DNA from 3 places in the Streptomyces sp. NPDC110618 genome. Region 2 is predicted to be linked to each of the others. Evidence: predicted binding sites of a transcription regulator. Region 2 holds the regulator's gene; each other region holds the start of a gene.
The links. The regulator HrcA, encoded in region 2, represses chaperone genes, less so after heat shock. The targets are predictions, from matches to a motif close to TTNGCACTCNGNNNNNCNGAGTGCNAA.

Region 1: a site for HrcA is predicted at 3,919-3,945, ahead of groL (chaperonin GroEL). Genes of this name have one in related genera too.
Region 3: a site for HrcA is predicted at 1,549-1,575, ahead of groES (co-chaperone GroES). Genes of this name have one in related genera too.

The regions. Positions count from the first base shown of each region.
Region 1 covers NZ_JBVKBN010000018.1:20,908-26,889, reverse strand. Annotated here, with positions in the region: gene ACZ7L7_RS27180 (alpha,alpha-trehalose-phosphate synthase (UDP-forming)) at 1-188, opposite strand, end outside; gene ACZ7L7_RS27175 (glucosyl-3-phosphoglycerate synthase) at 284-1,228, opposite strand; SAM riboswitch class I at 1,389-1,528, shown strand; gene thrC (threonine synthase) at 1,547-2,833, shown strand; gene ACZ7L7_RS27165 (MoaD/ThiS family protein) at 2,830-3,105, shown strand; gene ACZ7L7_RS27160 (cold-shock protein) at 3,536-3,739, shown strand; gene groL (chaperonin GroEL) at 4,072-5,694, shown strand; gene ACZ7L7_RS27150 (NADH:flavin oxidoreductase) at 5,889-5,982, shown strand, end outside.
Region 2 covers NZ_JBVKBN010000002.1:122,046-128,027, forward strand. Annotated here, with positions in the region: gene dnaJ (molecular chaperone DnaJ) at 1-757, opposite strand, end outside; gene hrcA (heat-inducible transcriptional repressor HrcA) at 758-1,774, opposite strand; gene ACZ7L7_RS03705 (MBL fold metallo-hydrolase) at 1,922-2,647, shown strand; gene ACZ7L7_RS03710 (DUF3097 domain-containing protein) at 2,682-3,491, shown strand; gene ACZ7L7_RS03715 (Uma2 family endonuclease) at 3,475-4,047, opposite strand; gene hemW (radical SAM family heme chaperone HemW) at 4,150-5,382, opposite strand; gene ACZ7L7_RS03725 (ATP-binding SpoIIE family protein phosphatase) at 5,410-5,982, opposite strand, start outside.
Region 3 covers NZ_JBVKBN010000004.1:192,510-198,491, forward strand. Annotated here, with positions in the region: gene ACZ7L7_RS09750 (polysaccharide deacetylase family protein) at 1-710, shown strand, start outside; gene ACZ7L7_RS09755 (polysaccharide deacetylase family protein) at 707-1,420, shown strand; gene groES (co-chaperone GroES) at 1,722-2,030, shown strand; gene groL (chaperonin GroEL) at 2,153-3,778, shown strand; gene ACZ7L7_RS09770 (ester cyclase) at 3,845-4,549, opposite strand; gene ACZ7L7_RS09775 (SDR family NAD(P)-dependent oxidoreductase) at 4,594-5,367, opposite strand; gene ACZ7L7_RS09780 (MOSC domain-containing protein) at 5,444-5,982, opposite strand, start outside.

The sequences.
Region 1 (5,982 bases), on a different contig from region 2:
AGCGCCGAGCACACCCACAGCGCGCCCGCGTCCGGCCCGATGGCCGACAGACCCGAGACCAGCCCGCCGCCGCCCCGTTTGGCGCGCAGCGAACCGTCCTCCTGGACGGCGTAGGAGACCGGCCCGCGGTTCGACGCGACCAGCACCTGGGCGGCTCCTCGGGCGGGGGACACATGCGTGGAAGCCATGTGCTCCAACCTAGCCCGTGCCGTAAACGCTCAAACGTACGAGCCGCCGGACGGGACGAGTATCACGCCGCCACCGCGCGGCGGGCGCGCTGCGTTCACGCCACCTTCCGCGAGGCGTACTCCGCGATCTCCACCATCGGCGGCCGCTCCTCGGTGTCCACCGAGTACGTCCGCGGCTCGAACCCGTCCTCACCGCGCTCGAACTGGATCAGCGAGGGCCGCACCAGATGCCCGCGCGCCAGCCGGAGCTGCGCCGTGCGGTAGATCGCCGCCGACATCCGGCCGAGCGCCTGCCCGTCCTGGTGCCGGTGCTTGCGCACTCCGACGTCCACCTGGGCCAGCGCGTCCAGGCCCACCAGGTGCAGCGCGTCCACCAGCATGCCCAGCTCCACGCCGTAGCCGACCGGGAACGGCAGCTGCTCCAGCAGGGTGCGCCGGGCCGCGTACTCCCCGCCCAGCGGCTGCACGAACCCCGCGAGCTGCGGCCAGTGCATGTTCAGCAGCGGGCGTGCCATCAGCTCGGTGACCCGGCCGCCCTGCCCGGCGGCGCCGCCCAGCGGACGGTCGTACATCGCCTTGACCAGGTCGACGCCGGGGTCGGTGAGCAGCGGGCCGACGATGCCGGAGACGAAGTCCGAGGAGAACTCCTTCAGGTCCGCGTCGATGAAGCAGACGATGTCACCGCGGGTGACCAGCAGCGACCGCCACAGCACCTCGCCCTTGCCGGGCACGGTCGGGATGCGCGGCAGGATCTCGTCCCGGTGCACCACCGTCGCGCCGGCCGCCGCCGCGACCTCGGAGGTGCGGTCGGTCGAACCGGAGTCGACGACCACGATCTCGTCGACCAGCGGCACCTGCTGCATCAGGTCGTGCCGGATCACGGCGACGATGTCGCCGACCGTCTCCTCCTCGTTGAGCGCGGGCAGGACGACACTGACCGTCTGGCCGGTGCGCTGCTTGGCCGCCAGAATCTGATGGAGCGGTCGATCGGTCACCGACCAGGAGCGCTCGGTCAGCCAGCGCTCGACTTCGTTCAGCACAGTGCGCGGCTCCTTCGGGCCGGCCGCGGATGCGGCTTGTGGATGGGCTCGTCTCGCGGTTCGGACGACTATCTCAACTGTCCAGGTCGTCGGTTACAGTCTTGAACAACGCGGATGACCATCGCATGTCCGGGATGGCCCGACGTTCACAACTTCATACCGCTCATCCAGAGGGGCAGAGGGATACGGCCCGATGAAGCCCCGGCAACCCTCCAGTCGGCTCTCGTTCACGCGAGGCTCCCGGCTAGGGAAGGTGCCAAATCCGTCTCACGGCGAGATGCGTCGTGAGGAAGATGAGGAGAAAGGGCCTCGCCTCACATGGCTGTGCAGACTGCCGCAAGCACCGGTACTACCCCCGTCGACCTCGGACCCGCCGCCGCCCTGAGCTGCCGCGAATGCGGTCACCGCGTCCCCCTCGGCCCGGTCTTCGCGTGCGAGGAGTGTTTCGGCCCGCTGGAGATCGCCTACGACTTCTCGTCCTACGACACCGAGGAGCTCCGCAAGCGCATCGAGGCGGGACCCGCGAACATCTGGCGCTACGCGCCGCTGCTGCCCGTCCCCGCGGACGTGGCCGACAAGCCGAACCTCAACCCCGGCTGGACCAAGCTCGTCAAGGCCGACAACCTGGCCCGTACCCTCGGCGTGACCGGCGGTTTGTATGTGAAGGACGACTCCGGTAACCCGACGCACTCCTTCAAGGACCGCGTCGTCGCCCAGGCCCTGGAGGCCGCCCGCGCCTTCGGCTTCACCACCCTGTCCTGCTCCTCCACCGGCAACCTGGCCGGCGCCGTCGGCGCCGCCGCGGCCCGGGCCGGCCTCCGCTCCTGCGTGTTCATCCCGCACGACCTGGAGCAGGGCAAGGTCGTCATGGCCGCCGTCTACGGCGGTGAGCTGGTCGGCATCGAGGGCAACTACGACGATGTGAACCGCTTCTGCTCCGAGCTGATCGGCGACCCGGCCGGCGAGGGCTGGGGCTTCGTCAACGTCAACCTGCGGCCGTACTACGCGGAAGGGTCCAAGACCCTCGCGTACGAGATCTGCGAGCAGCTCGGCTGGCGGCTGCCCGACCAGATCGTGGTGCCGATCGCCTCCGGCTCCCAGCTGACCAAGATCGACAAGGGTCTGCAGGAGCTGATCAAGCTCGGGCTGGTCGAGGACAGGCCGTACAAGATCTTCGGCGCGCAGGCCGAGGGCTGCTCGCCGGTGTCGGTGGCCTTCAAGGCGGGCCACGACGTGGTCCGCCCGCAGAAGCCGAACACCATCGCCAAGTCGCTGGCCATCGGTAACCCGGCGGACGGCCCGTACGTGCTGGACATCGCCCGCCGCACCGGTGGCGCGGTGGAGGACGTGACCGACGAGCAGGTCGTCGACGCCATCAAGATCCTGGCCCGGACCGAGGGCATCTTCGCCGAGACCGCGGGCGGCGTGACGGTCGGCGTCACCAAGAAGCTCATCGAGAACGGCGTCCTCGACCCCACCAAGACGACCGTCGTGCTCAACACCGGCGACGGCCTGAAGACCCTGGACGCGGTGGCCGGCACCGGCCTGACCGCGACCATCCGCCCGAACCTCGACTCCTTCCGAGAGGCTGGCCTCGCATCATGAGCGTCAACGTCCGCATCCCCACGATCCTGCGCACCTACACCGGTGGCGCCGCCGAGGTGACGGCCGAGGGCGCGACCCTCGCCGAGGTCATCGCCGACCTGGAGAAGAACCACACCGGCATCGCCGCGCGCGTCCTGGACGACCAGGGCAAGCTGCGCCGCTTCGTCAACGTGTACGTCAACGACGACGACGTCCGCTTCGAGCAGGGCCTGGAGACGGCGACCCCCGACGGCGCCGGGGTCTCCATCATTCCGGCCGTCGCCGGCGGCTGATCATTACCGTCGGTAAGGTGCGTCACAGAGAGTTCACCGAATTGCCCTCTCCGTAAGAGAAACGGAGGGGGCAATTCTGCATGGTTAGGCGCGGTAGAGTTGGGGAACGCGCTCCTCTTTGCATGCCGGACGCATATGAACGCGCACTCGGCATGCGACAAGAAGTAGCCAAAGTATGCGTGTCTTTTGCGCCTTTCGCGCCTTCTATGGGGCCCGACTTGCCCTGAATTCGGGCGAATTCTTACTACATTCCGGACCGGGTGCGTCCAGAATTCTCGTCCGATTGACCTGTTGCAGACGGCAGTTGGACAGATACATTCAGCCGCGGTCGACGCGTTCCGGCGCACGCCCCCAACGACTGGGGGGTGAGGTCTGACCCGGGTCCGCGAAGTGTGGATCTGTGCAAGGGCCAGTAATAGGGGAGTTAGGCATGGCTCAGGGCACCGTCAAGTGGTTCAACGCGGAGAAGGGGTACGGCTTCATCGCGGTCGACGGTGGTGCGGATGTTTTCGTCCACTACAGCGCGATCCAGATGGACGGTTACCGCACCCTGGAAGAGGGCCAGCGGGTCGAGTTCGAGATCTCGCAGGGCCAGAAGGGCCCGCAGGCCGACATGGTTCGCGTCACTGCCTGAACGCGCGACCAACGAACCGCAAGCGAGTCTTCTGCAGAAGGGCCCGTGCCCAGGGGACCCAACCCCCTGGGTGCGGGCCCTTCCGCGTGCCCTCCGGGCTGCCGGAACACCCTCGGCGCACCCCGCCCGATCCCTGGGAGCCGCTTGCACTCGCAGGGGTCGAGTGCTAATCATTGGCGTTAGCACTCTGAAGGTGAGAGTGACAAAGAAGGACCGGGTCGGTGAGGCCGCAGGCCGGGTGGGGCAAGGAACCACGAGGCAGGCAGGCCGTCCGTCGCGGGCGCGGGCGCGGTCCGAAGGAATCACCCCCAGTCCTGGAGGGACCACTTCACATGGCCAAGATCATCGCGTTCGACGAGGAGGCGCGGCGCGGCCTCGAGCGCGGCATGAACCAGCTCGCGGACGCCGTGAAGGTGACGCTCGGCCCCAAGGGCCGCAACGTCGTCCTCGAGAAGAAGTGGGGCGCCCCCACGATCACCAACGATGGTGTCTCCATCGCCAAGGAGATCGAGCTCGAGGACCCGTACGAGAAGATCGGCGCCGAGCTGGTCAAGGAAGTCGCCAAGAAGACGGACGACGTCGCCGGTGACGGTACGACCACCGCGACCGTTCTCGCCCAGGCACTGGTCCGCGAGGGTCTGCGCAACGTCGCCGCCGGTGCCAACCCCATGGCCCTGAAGCGCGGTATCGAGAAGGCCGTCGAGGCCGTCTCCGCCGCCCTGCTGGAGCAGGCCAAGGATGTCGAGACCAAGGAGCAGATCGCTTCCACGGCCTCCATCTCCGCCGCTGACACCCAGATCGGCGAGCTGATCGCCGAGGCCATGGACAAGGTCGGCAAGGAAGGCGTCATCACCGTCGAGGAGTCCCAGACCTTCGGTCTGGAGCTGGAGCTCACCGAGGGTATGCGCTTCGACAAGGGCTACATCTCGGCGTACTTCGCCACCGACATGGAGCGTATGGAGGCCGTCCTCGACGACCCGTACATCCTGATCGCCAACTCCAAGATCTCCGCGGTCAAGGACCTGCTCCCGCTGCTGGAGAAGGTCATGCAGTCGGGCAAGCCGCTGCTGATCATCGCCGAGGACGTCGAGGGCGAGGCCCTGTCGACCCTGGTCGTCAACAAGATCCGCGGCACCTTCAAGTCCGTCGCCGTCAAGGCCCCGGGCTTCGGTGACCGCCGCAAGGCGATGCTGAACGACATCGCCATCCTCACCGGCGGCGAGGTCATCTCCGAGGAGGTCGGTCTCAAGCTGGAGAACACGACCCTCGACCTCCTGGGCAAGGCCCGCAAGGTCGTCATCACCAAGGACGAGACCACCATCGTCGACGGTGCCGGCTCCTCCGAGCAGGTCCAGGGCCGGGTCAACCAGATCCGCGCCGAGATCGAGAACAGCGACTCCGACTACGACCGCGAGAAGCTCCAGGAGCGCCTGGCCAAGCTCGCGGGCGGCGTGGCCGTCATCAAGGCCGGTGCCGCCACCGAGGTGGAGCTCAAGGAGCGCAAGCACCGCATCGAGGACGCGGTGCGCAACGCCAAGGCCGCCGTCGAGGAGGGCATCGTCGCCGGTGGTGGCGTGGCCCTGCTGCAGGCCTCGCAGGTCTTCGAGAAGCTGGAGCTTGAGGGTGACGAGGCGACCGGCGCCAACGCCGTGAAGCTCGCGCTGGAGGCCCCGCTGAAGCAGATCGCCGTCAACGGTGGTCTTGAGGGCGGCGTCGTCGTGGAGAAGGTCCGCGGTCTGCAGGTCGGCCACGGTCTGAACGCCGCGACCGGCGAGTACGTCGACATGATCGCCGAGGGCATCATCGACCCGGCGAAGGTGACCCGTTCCGCGCTGCAGAACGCCGCCTCCATCGCCGCGCTGTTCCTCACCACCGAGGCCGTCATCGCCGACAAGCCGGAGAAGGCCGCCGCGGCCGCTCCGGGCGGCATGCCGGGCGGTGACATGGACTTCTGACCAACCCCTGGTTGATCCACGTCCTTGCCGAGGGCGGCACTCCCTGTTCGCAGGGGGTGCCGCCCTCGGGCGTGTCCGGGGTCACATCCGGGACCGGGGAGAGGGGGAATGGGCCGCGGGGCCCGGCGGGTTGACGCTGAAGAGCATTTGATGCACGCGCACATACCTTCCGGTACCCCCCAAGGAGCCCCCACGTGACCGTCACCGCATCCGAGGCCGCCACTCGCGCCGCCGAGATCCTCTCCCGCCCGACCTCGATCAACGGCCTGACCGTCCCCAACCGCATCG
Region 2 (5,982 bases):
CGTGGATCTCGACGTACAGGTCACCGGCGGGACCGCCACCGGGCCCGACCTCACCCTCGCCCGCGAGCTGGATCCGCGTGCCGTTGTCGACACCGGCCGGGATCTTCACGGTGAGGGTCCGGCGGGAGCGCACCCGGCCGTCGCCCGCGCACTCGGGGCACGGGGTGGGCACCACGGTGCCGAAGCCCTGGCACTGCGGACACGGCCGCGAGGTCATGACCTGGCCCAGGAAGGACCGCGTCACCTGCGACACCTCACCGCGGCCGCGGCACATGTCACAGGTCTGCGCGGACGTCCCCGGCGCGGCCCCCTCGCCGTTGCAGGTGTTGCAGACGACGGCCGTGTCGACCTGGATGTCCTTCGTCGTGCCGAAGGCCGCCTCGTCGAGGTCGACCTCCAGCCGGATCATGGCGTCCTGGCCGCGCCGGGTCCGCGAGCGCGGCCCGCGCTGCGACGCCGTACCGAAGAACGCGTCCATGATGTCCGAGAAGTTCCCGAAGCCACCCGCGCCGAAGCCGCCCGCGCCGGCGCCGCCGGACTGCGAGAGCGGGTCGCCGCCGAGGTCGTAGACCTGCTTCTTCTGCGGGTCCGACAGCACCTCGTAAGCGGCGTTGATCTCCTTGAACCGCTCCTGGGTCTTCGGGTCGGGGTTGACGTCCGGGTGCAGCTCGCGCGCGAGCCTGCGGAACGCCTTCTTGATCTCATCCTGCGACGCGTCGCGGCGCACGCCGAGAACGGCGTAATAGTCCGTGGCCACCTACGACTCCGCCAGGATCTGTCCGACGTACCGTGCCACTGCGCGTACCGCTCCCATCGTTCCCGGGTAATCCATGCGGGTCGGTCCGACCACGCCGAGCTTGGCGACTGCCTCGCCGCCCGAACCGTAGCCGACCGACACCACCGAGGTGGAGTTGAGCCCCTCATGGGCGTTCTCATGACCGATACGGACGGTCATACCCGGATCCTTCGCCTCACCAAGGAGTTTGAGGAGCACGACCTGCTCCTCAAGGGCCTCCAGGACGGGCCGGATCGTGAGGGGAAAGTCATGTCCGAAGCGGGTGAGATTGGCGGTGCCGCCGATCATCAGCCGCTCCTCGTTCTCCTCGACCAGTGTCTCCAGCAGGGTGGAGAGTACGGCCGAGACCGTGCCGCGGTCCTCCTTGTCGAAGCCCTCGGGGAGGTCCTCGACGAGTGTCGGCACATCGGTGAAGCGCCGGCCGGCGACCCGGCTGTTCAGCCGCGCCCGCAGATCGGCCAGGGACGTCTCGCCGAACGGTGCCGGGCAGTCGACCATCCGCTGCTCGACCCGTCCGGTGTCCGTGATCAGTACGAGCATCACGCGCGCGGGAGCGAGCGAGAGCAACTCGACATGGCGCACGGTGGAACGGGTCAGCGACGGGTACTGCACGACCGCGACCTGCCGGGTGAGCTGGGCGAGCAGCCGCACCGTACGGGCCACGACGTCGTCCAGGTCGACGGCGCCCTCCAGGAAGTTCTGGATGGCCCGCCGCTCGGGGGCGGTCATCGGCTTGACGCCGGCCAGCTTGTCGACGAAGAGCCGGTAGCCCTTGTCGGTCGGGATCCGGCCCGCGCTGGTGTGCGGCTGGGCGATGTACCCCTCCTCCTCCAGCGCCGCCATGTCGTTGCGGACGGTCGCCGGGGAGACGCCGAGGTTGTGCCGCTCGGTCAGGGCCTTCGACCCGACCGGCTCCTCGGTGCCCACGTAGTCCTGGACGATGGCGCGCAGCACTTGGAGTCTGCGTTCACTCAGCATCCGCGCACACCTCCAGAAGTTCGCCCCCGGTCCCCGGGGCGCCTCGCTTGGCACTCTGTGCTTCCGAGTGCCAACTCCGACCAAGCCAGTGTACGGCGGCGGGGTACGCCCCCGGCAAGGCCGGTCCTGTGACGCTAGCGTCGCCGTATGACGGTGACTTGGGAAGACCTCGGGTGGGAGCAGGTCGCGACGGGGGTGGGCCGGGTCCGGCTGCCGGGCTGGGACTGCACGGTGGGGCTGGTCCTCGGCGAGGGTACGGCGCTGATGGTCGACGCGGGGTCGAGCCCGGCCGAGGGGGCGCGGCTCAGGCTGGCGGCGGAGGAGCTGGCCGGTCACCGTGTGACCCATCTCGCGCTGACCCATCCGCACTTCGACCATGTCTTCGGGGCGGCGGCGTTCGCGGGGGCGGAGGTGTACGGCGCGGTCGGCGTCGACGCGGTGTACGGGCCGCACGGCCGGGCGGAGCTGCGGGCGGACGCGGTACGGCACGGGCTGGACGCGCGCGTGGCCGACGAGGCGGTGGAGGTGCTGGTGCCGCCCAAGCACCATGTCTTTGGCGAGTGGACCCTGGACCTCGGCCCCGGCCGCCAGGTGCTGCTGGCGAACGTCGGCCCCGGGCACACCGCCCACGACCTGGTGGTCCTGGTGCCGGGCAGCCCGGAGGTGGTGTTCTGCGGCGACCTGGTGGAGGAGTCGGGCGAGCCGCAGGCGGGCCCGGACGCGGTGCCGTCGCGCTGGCCGGACGCCCTGGACCGGCTGCTGTCCCTCGGCGGGCCGGACGCGCTGTACGTGCCCGGTCACGGAGCGGTGGTGGACGCGGCGTTCGTACGGGCGCAGCGGGACGCGCTGGCGGCGCGTTTCGGCGTGTCGTAGGACCCGCGGCGCCGGTTCTCCTATCGTCATCCGAATGCGCCAGTACTCCGCCGATCTGACCCCGCCCTGGAAGAAGCCGAAGCCCGTCCCCGAGGTCGCCGCGGAGCCGGGACTGGTGGTGGAGGAGCCCGGCACCGGGTTCTGCGGGGCGGTGATCCGCTGCGAGGCGGGCACGGTGACGCTGGAGGACCGCTTCGGCAAGCACCGGGTGTTCCCGCTGGAGCCGCGCGGGTTCCTGCTGGAGGGGCGGGTCGTGACCCTCGTACGACCGTCGTCCGCCGCCCCCGTACGCCCCAGCCGCACCGCCTCCGGCTCGGTGGCCGTCCCCGGCGCCCGCGCCCGTGTGGCCCGCGCCGGGCGCATCTATGTCGAGGGCCGCCACGACGCCGAGCTGGTGGAGAAGGTGTGGGGCGACGACCTGCGCATCGAGGGCGTGGTCGTGGAGTACCTGGAGGGCGTGGACGACCTGCCGTCGATCGTGGCGGACTTCGCGCCGGGCCCGGACGCGCGGCTCGGGGTCCTGGTGGACCATCTCGTCCCCGGCACGAAGGAATGGCGGATCGCCCAGTCCGTGACCAGTGAGCACGCCCTGGTGGTGGGCCACCCGTACATCGACATCTGGGAGGCGGTGAAGCCGTCGTCCCTGGGGATCGCGGGCTGGCCGAAAGTCCCCCATGGGCAGGACTGGAAGACGGGGGTGTGCCGGGCGCTGGGGTGGCCGTCGGAGAACACCGGGGCGGTGTGGCAGGCGATCCTGAAGCGGGTGAACTCCTACAAGGACCTGGAGCCGGAGCTGCTGGGGCGGGTGGAGGAGCTGATCGACTTCGTCACGGTGCAGCCCTGAGGGGCGGCAGAGTCCCGAACCCGCTGGTGTCGAGCTCGATGCCGATAATGGGCAGCGGCACCGGGTCGCCGAACTTGCGGGTCCGCTTCGACTGGTAGTCCGCTGACAAACCTGTACCGGTCGGCTCTGTCAGCACCAGGCACTGGGCCTCGAAGGGGTCGATGATCAGGTAGACCGCGACACGTCCAGCAGCGTAGATCGAGCGCTTCTCGACATAGTCCCGGTGGACACTGGTCTTGGAGACGACCTCTACCAACATCGTCACAGCCGGTCCGGGGACGAGGCGTCCCGGGCTGTCATCGGCGCCGATCTCCATCACCACGAGATCCGGCTGAGGCTCGCTGTCTTCAGCGGGGAAGGCCACGTCCTGAGTCTGCAGCCGCTCCCATCGATCGGCCGGGATCTGGTCCTGGACGGACTGAACGATGCGGTTGTGGACCTTGTCGGGCCCGGCCATCATCACGATTTCCCCCCGGATGAGCTCAGCCTTGAAGCCCTCCGGAACCTCAAGGTTCTCGAAGGCTGTGTGCACCCGGCGATCATCCACAGCGGTCATCTCCGTGGCCCTCCGCTTCCTGTCGCCGCACTCACGGCGACAGCTTACGAACCAGGTTAGGGACCGAACCGAGGTCCCGCACCGATTCGCTCGCCCGAGTGATCAGTCCACCAGATCCCTCACCACCGCGTCCGCCAGCAGCCGCCCCCGCAACGTCAGCACGGCCCGCCCCTCCGCGTACGGCCCGTCCTCCAGCAGCCCCTCCCCCAGCGCCCTGCGGGAGGCCGCAAGCCCCGTCTCCCGCAGCAGCTCCAGCGGCACCCCCTCCCGCAGCCGCAGCTCCAGCAGGATCCGCTCCACGCGCCGGTCCTCCTCCGACAGCAGCTCGCGCCCCGCCCCCGGCGACCGTCCCGCCGCCAGCGCCGCCGCGTACGCGCCCGGATGCTTCACGTTCCACCAGCGCACCCCGCCCACGTGGCTGTGCGCCCCCGGCCCCGCGCCCCACCAGTCGGCGCCCCGCCAGTACAGCTCGTTGTGCAGGCAGCGGGCGGACTCGGAGGTGGCCCAGTTGGAGACCTCGTACCAGTCGAATCCGGCCTCGGACAGGACCGACTCGGCGATGAGGTAGCGGTCGGCGTGGACGTCGTCGTCGGTCATCGGGACCTCGCCGCGGCGGATGCGGCGGGCGAGCTGGGTGCCCTCCTCGACGATCAGGGCGTAGGCGCTGATGTGGTCGGGCCCGGCGCCGAGCGCGGCCTGAAGGGAGGCCCGCCAGTCGTCGTCGGACTCGCCGGGGGTGCCGTAGATCAGGTCCAGGTTGACGTGCTCGAAGCCCGCCGCGCGGGCCTCGGCGACGCAGGCCTCGGGGCGGCCGGGCGTGTGGGTGCGGTCCAGGACCTTCAGGACGTGCTGCCGGGCGCTCTGCATGCCGAAGGAGACCCGGTTGAAGCCGCCCTCGCGCAGCCGGGCGAGGTAGGCCGGGTCCACCGACTCGGGGTTGGCCTCGGTGGTGATCTCGGCGTCGGCGGCGAGCCCGAACTCGTCCCGGATCGCGGCGAGCATCCGTACCAGGTCGTCGGCGGCGAGCAGGGTCGGCGTACCGCCGCCGACGAACACCGTGCGCACCTCGCGCGGGTCCTCGCCCAGCACCTTCCGTGCCAGCCGGATCTCGTCGACCAGGGTGTCGGCGTAGTTGTCGCGGGACGCCAGCACTCCGCCCGTGCCGCGCAGCTCGGTCGCGGTGTAGGTGTTGAAGTCGCAGTACCCGCAGCGGGTCGCGCAGTACGGGACGTGCAGGTAGAAGCCGAGGGGCCGGTCGGCGGCGCCGGCGAGGGCGAAGCCGGGCAGCGAGCCGTCGTCGGGGACGGGCTCACCGTCGGGGAGTGCGGAAGGCATGTCCCCCATTGTCCAGTACGCCGGGTGCTAGTCCGCCTGGAGCACCAGCAGCGCCAGATCGTCCTCCGGGGTCGGACCCCCGAACTCGTGCACCAGGCGGCGGATGCGTTCCGCGATGGACTGGGCGCTCAGGCCCGCGCAACCGGCCAGGGCGGTGGCGAGGCCGTCGCCGTCGTCGAACTGGCGGGAGCCGCTGCGGCGCTCGGTGACGCCGTCGGTGACGCACAGCAGGCTGTCGCCGGGGAGCAGCTCGAAGGTCTCGCTGGTGTATGTGGCGTCCTCGACGACGCCGAGCAGGGTCTGCGGCTGCGCGGCGGTGCGGACGGTGCCGTCGGGGCCGAGTAACAGGGGCAGCGGGTGTCCGGCGGAGGCTAGGGTGCAGCGCACCCCGCCGTCGAAGGGGGCCAGCTCGCCGTAGAGCAGGGACAGGAACCGCGTCTGGGGGCCGTCGCCGGGCGCGGCGGGGCCGACCAGCGCGCGGGCGCCGGCGTCGGCGGCCTCGGTGGCGTCGTCGAGGAGGAGCTGGTTGAGCCGGTCCAGGACGTCGGCGACCCGGTACCCCTCGCGGGCCAGCAGCCGCAGCCAGGGCCGGGCGAGGCC
Region 3 (5,982 bases), on a different contig from region 2:
CCGCCGCCGCGAACCGCTGGGGCCTGGCCGGAACCCCGCTCGCCGCCCCGCCGCCGCCCGCGAAGAAGCCGCGCATCACCACCCGCAGGGGCTTCGAGGTCGACAACCACGTCGAGGACGGACTCCCGCCGGTCTTCACCACCGTCCCGACCGACCGCAAGGTCGTCTTCCTCACCGTCGACGACGGCGCCGAGAAGGACCCGGCGTTCCTGCGCATGATGACCGAGCTGAACATCCCGTACACCGCCTTCCTCAGCGACTACCTGGTCAAGGAGGACTACGGGTACTTCGAACGGATGCATCGTGCGGGCGTCCGCCTGAACAACCACACCCTGCACCACCCTTACCTGCCCGGCCTGTCCTACGCCCGCCAGAGGCAGGAGATCTGCGGCATGCAGGACGTCATCACCGAGCGCTACGGAAAGCGGCCCACACTCTTCCGGCCCCCCTTCGGCAGTTACAACCGCGCCACCCTGCGCGCCGCCAAGAGCTGCGGCATCACCCACGTACCGCTGTGGAACGCGGAGGTCTTCGTCGACCGCTGGGAGTACCGCGAGGTGGACCAGGACATCCACCCCGGCGACATCGTGCTCACCCACTTCCGCGGCAAGCAGCACTGGAAGGGCACGATGCCCGACATGATCCGCCGGTTCCTGAACCGCGTCACCGCCGAGGGATACGCGGTGGCCCGGCTGGAGGACTACCTGTGAGGCCCGCCCGCCCGCTCGCCGCCCTGCTGACCGCCGCACTCCTCACCGGCTGCGCCGCCTCCGCCGACGGCTCCGACCGCCCCGGCGAGCCCTCGGCCCGCGCCCCCCAGCCCTACAGGCACCGCCTGCCCCCGGTGGTGGACCGCGTCCCGACAGACGACAGGGTCGTCTTCCTCACCGTCGACGACGGCGCCGAACAGGACCCCCGCTTCATCGGCCTGGTCCGCGAACAGCGGCTCCCGGTCGCCGTGTTCCTCACCGACAGCGTCGTCGGCCCCGGCTACGCCCACTTCGCGCGCCTGCGCGAGGTCGGCGCCTCGCTCCAGAACCACACCCTCGACCACACCACCCTGCGCGGACTGCCCTACGCCGCCCAGCGCGCCGAGATCTGCGGTCAGCAGCACAAGCTCCGCTCCCGCTTCGGGGTGCGCCCCCGCCTCTTCCGCCCCCCGCACGGCCTCTACGACACCACCACCCTGCGCGCGGCGGCGAGCTGCGGAATCGCGGCGGTGGTCCGCTGGCGGGCCGTCATGAACGCCGACGGCACCCTGACCTACCCCGAGGGCCCGCGCCACCTGAACCCCGGCGACATCGTGTCCGTACCCTCCGACGACCCGACGGGCCTGCCCCTGGTGGAGCGGACGAGACGCCTGCTGAAGGAAATCCGGGAACGGAAGTTGCGGCCGGCGAACCTGGAAAGCTACCTGTAGCCCCTCAGCCCGTCCGGCGCCCGAGGACGAGGCCGTGCAGGCCGACAGGGGGGTGCGGGGGCACAGCCCCCGGGGACGGCCACCCGAACCCGGGGTACGGCAGCCCCGAGCCACGCCAGCGCAGCGAATTGGCACTCCGCTTGACCGAGTGCTAATCGCGGTCATAGTCTCGGGTCTGGCACTCCCCCCTGGAGAGTGCCAAATACGCGACGGGCAGGTCCGGCACCCGCGACGACGGATCCACCTGGTCGCCACCTCAGACAGTTAACCCCGTGAGATCTCCGAAGGGGGAGGTCGGATCGTGACGACCGCCAGCTCCAAGGTTGCCATCAAGCCGCTTGAGGACCGCATTGTGGTCCAGCCGCTGGACGCCGAGCAGACCACGGCCTCTGGCCTGGTCATTCCGGACACCGCGAAGGAGAAGCCCCAGGAGGGCGTCATCCTCGCCGTGGGCCCGGGCCGCTTCGAGAACGGCGAGCGCCTGCCGCTCGACGTGAAGGTCGGCGACATCGTGCTGTACAGCAAGTACGGCGGCACCGAGGTGAAGTACAACGGCGAGGAGTACCTCGTCCTCTCGTCCCGCGACGTGCTCGCGATCATCGAGAAGTAAGTCCACCTCAAGCCTTTGATGCTTGACGCTGCGCCCCTGGCCCCCGCGACCGTTTTCAGAAGCCGGGCGCCGGGGCGCAGTGCCGTTTACACCCACAGATTTCCGAGAGGGCTCCCGCTGTCATGGCGAAGATCCTGAAGTTCGACGAGGACGCCCGTCGCGCCCTTGAGCGCGGCGTCAACAAGCTGGCCGACACGGTCAAGGTGACGATCGGCCCCAAGGGTCGCAACGTCGTCATCGACAAGAAGTTCGGCGCGCCGACCATCACCAACGACGGTGTCACCATCGCCCGCGAGGTCGAGATCGAGGACCCGTACGAGAACCTGGGCGCCCAGCTGGTGAAGGAGGTGGCGACCAAGACCAACGACATCGCCGGTGACGGCACCACCACCGCCACCGTGCTGGCCCAGGCGCTGGTCCGCGAGGGCCTGAAGAACGTCGCCGCGGGCGCCTCCCCGGCGCTGCTGAAGAAGGGCATCGACGCGGCCGTCGCCGCCGTCTCCGAGGATCTGCTCGCCTCCGCCCGCCCGATCGACGAGAAGTCCGACATCGCCGCCGTGGCCGCGCTGTCCGCCCAGGACCAGCAGGTCGGCGAGCTCATCGCCGAGGCCATGGACAAGGTCGGCAAGGACGGTGTCATCACCGTCGAGGAGTCCAACACCTTCGGTCTGGAGCTGGACTTCACCGAGGGCATGGCCTTCGACAAGGGCTACCTGTCGCCGTACTTCGTGACGGACCAGGAGCGCATGGAGGCCGTCCTGGAGGACCCGTACATCCTCATCAACCAGGGCAAGATCTCCTCCATCCAGGACCTGCTGCCGCTGCTGGAGAAGGTCATCCAGGCCGGCTCCTCCAAGCCGCTGCTGATCATCGCCGAGGACGTCGAGGGCGAGGCCCTGTCGACCCTGGTCGTCAACAAGATCCGCGGCACCTTCAACGCGGTCGCGGTCAAGGCCCCCGGCTTCGGTGACCGCCGCAAGGCGATGCTGCAGGACATGGCGGTCCTCACCGGCGCCACGGTCATCTCCGAGGAGGTCGGCCTCAAGCTCGACCAGGCCGGTCTGGACGTGCTGGGCACCGCCCGCCGCGTGACCGTCACCAAGGACGACACCACCATCGTGGACGGCGCCGGCAAGTCCGAGGACGTCCAGGGCCGCGTCGCCCAGATCAAGGCCGAGATCGAGAACACCGACTCCGACTGGGACCGCGAGAAGCTCCAGGAGCGCCTCGCGAAGCTGGCCGGCGGCGTGTGCGTGATCAAGGTCGGCGCCGCCACCGAGGTGGAGCTGAAGGAGAAGAAGCACCGTCTGGAGGACGCCATCTCCGCGACCCGCGCCGCGGTCGAGGAGGGCATCGTCTCCGGTGGTGGCTCCGCGCTCGTCCACGCCGCGAAGGTGCTGGAGGGCGGCCTGGGCAAGTCCGGCGACGAGGCCACCGGTGTCTCGGTCGTCCGCCGCGCCGTCGTCGAGCCGCTGCGCTGGATCGCCGAGAACGCGGGCCTTGAGGGCTACGTCATCGTCTCCAAGGTCGCCGACCTGGAGAAGGGCAGCGGCTACAACGCCGCCACCGGCGAGTACGGCGACCTGATCAAGGCCGGCGTCATCGACCCGGTCAAGGTCACCCGCTCCGCCCTGGAGAACGCCGCCTCCATCGCCTCCCTGCTGCTCACGACCGAGACCCTGGTCGTCGAGAAGAAGGAAGAGGAGGAGCCCGCCGCCGCCGGTCACGGTCACGGCCACGCTCACTGACGTACTCCGTCACCGAAGGCCCGGCACCCGCGTAAGGTGCCGGGCCTTCGGGCTGTCCTGCCCGCGCTACCTCTCCAGGTCCTCCAGCGCGCCCAACTGCTCCATCAGCCCGAGCCGGTCGTACTGCCACCAGCCCTCGGCGATCTTCCCGTCCGGCGTGCAGCGGTGGATGGTGCACCCGGTCATGGACACCTCTTTGCCGGTCGCCGGGATGCCCATGAAGTCGCCGGTGTGCCGGCCGTTCCAGGTCCAGCGGGTGCACACCCGGTCACCCTGGGCCAACTGGTCCTCGACCGTGAACGAGAAGTCGAAGGCGCCCCGCCACATCGCCACTTCCCGGCGGATCGCGTCCATCCCGATGGCGTCCTGCGGACGGGCCGGATCGTGGTCGTGGTAGTCCTCGATCAGCACGTCGTTGAAGGTGGGGTCCTGCGGCCCGGCCAGCTCCTCGAAGAACCGCCGCGCGGTCAACCGGTAGAGCTGCTCGTCACGGATGACGTCCAGGTCGGTGAAGGTCGGCATCTCGTCGCAGAGCGCGACCATCTCCTGGAAGATCTTCCCGGTCTCCGGCAGGTTCGAGTTCCGCATCGCCTCCTCGTACGACGGGAACTCCACGATCTCGATGAGGTGGGTGGCGTCGGAGCGGTCCTTGCCGATCAGGCTGTGCGTCGCGGTCCGCTTCCCCTTGGTCTGTTCGACCCATGTGTCCAGCAGCCGGTTCATCTCGTCGAGCCGGCTCGTCCTGCAGTCGATGAGCTGTACGAACGTCATGGCGCCTCCGTCCCCCGGGGGTCCGGTCGAACAGCTCCATTCTCCTACTGCGGGCCGTACTTGCGACCGGTCCGGGAGGTGACCGCCCCGAGCATCCCGCGCGGTACGACCTTGGTGACGCCCAGCAGCACCTTGTACCGGGCGTCCGGGATGGAGACGGTCTTGCCGCGCGCCAGATCGGCCAGCGCCGACGCCACCAGCTTGTCGGCGTCCAGCCACATCCAGCCCGGGATGTTGTCGGTGCCCATCCCGGCCCGCTCGTGGAACTCGGTGCGCACGAAGCCCGGGCACAGGGCCATCAGCCGCACCCCGCTGCCCGCGAGGTCCCGGGCCGCGCCCTGGGTGAACTGCACGACCCACGCCTTGGAGGCGCCGTAGGTGCCGCGCGGCACGAAGGCGGCGACCGAGGCGACGTTGACGATCCCGCCCCGGCCGCGCTCGCGCATCGCCCCGGCGGCGGCCGAGGTCAGCCGGAGCACCGCCTCGCAGTGCACCTTGAGCATCTTCAGCTCGTCGTCCATGGAGACGTCGAGATAGCGGCCCTTGTTGCCGAAACCGGCGTTGTTGATCAGCAGGTCGACCGGGTCACGGCGGTCGGCGAGCCGGGCGGCGGCCGTCTCGATGCCCTCGTCCGTCGCCAGGTCCGCGGTCAGGACCTCCGCCTCGATGCCGTGCCGGTCGTGCAGTTCGGTGGCCTGCTCGCGCAGCCGCTTGGTGTCCCGCGCGACCAGGACGAGGTTGTGCCCGTCGGCGGCCAGCCGCCGCGCGAACGCGGCGCCGATGCCCGCGGTCGATCCCGTGATGAGAGCCGTTGTCATGGCGCAAGATTAGTGACCCGGACCGGACGAATCCGCTCCCTTCCGGCCCGCGCCGGGCACGTCACCGGGCGGCTTCTCAACTCCCGTGCTGCTCCACGTACTTGCGCGCCGCCGCCAGCGACTCCGGGTGCAGCGCCTCGCCCGCCGCCAGCAGCCGGGGCAGCAGGTCCCGCCGTGTGGTCACCGCCCGGAACTGCAGCGCCACCGTCACGTCGTGGTCGGGCCGGTGCAGGATCTCCACCGCGTCGCCCACCCGTACCTCACCGGGCTCGATCACCCGCAGATACGCGCCCGGCGCGCCCTTCTCCGTGAACCGCTTCACCCACCGCTGCTCACCCAGGTGCCCCTGGAAGGTGCGGCACGGAATCCGTCCGCTGGTCACCTCCAGCACCACCGAGGACCCGATCCGCCAGCGCTCCCCGATCAGCGCGCCGGAGACATCCACCCCGCTCGTGGTGAGGTTCTCCCCGAAGACGCCGTTGCGCAGGGTCCGGCCCAGTTCCCGCTCCCAGTCGTCGAGGTCCTCGCGCGCCATCGCGTACACGGCCTGGTCGTTCCCGCCGTGGTGGCGCAGCTCGCACACCTCGTCCCCGGCGACACCGCTCGCCCCGACAC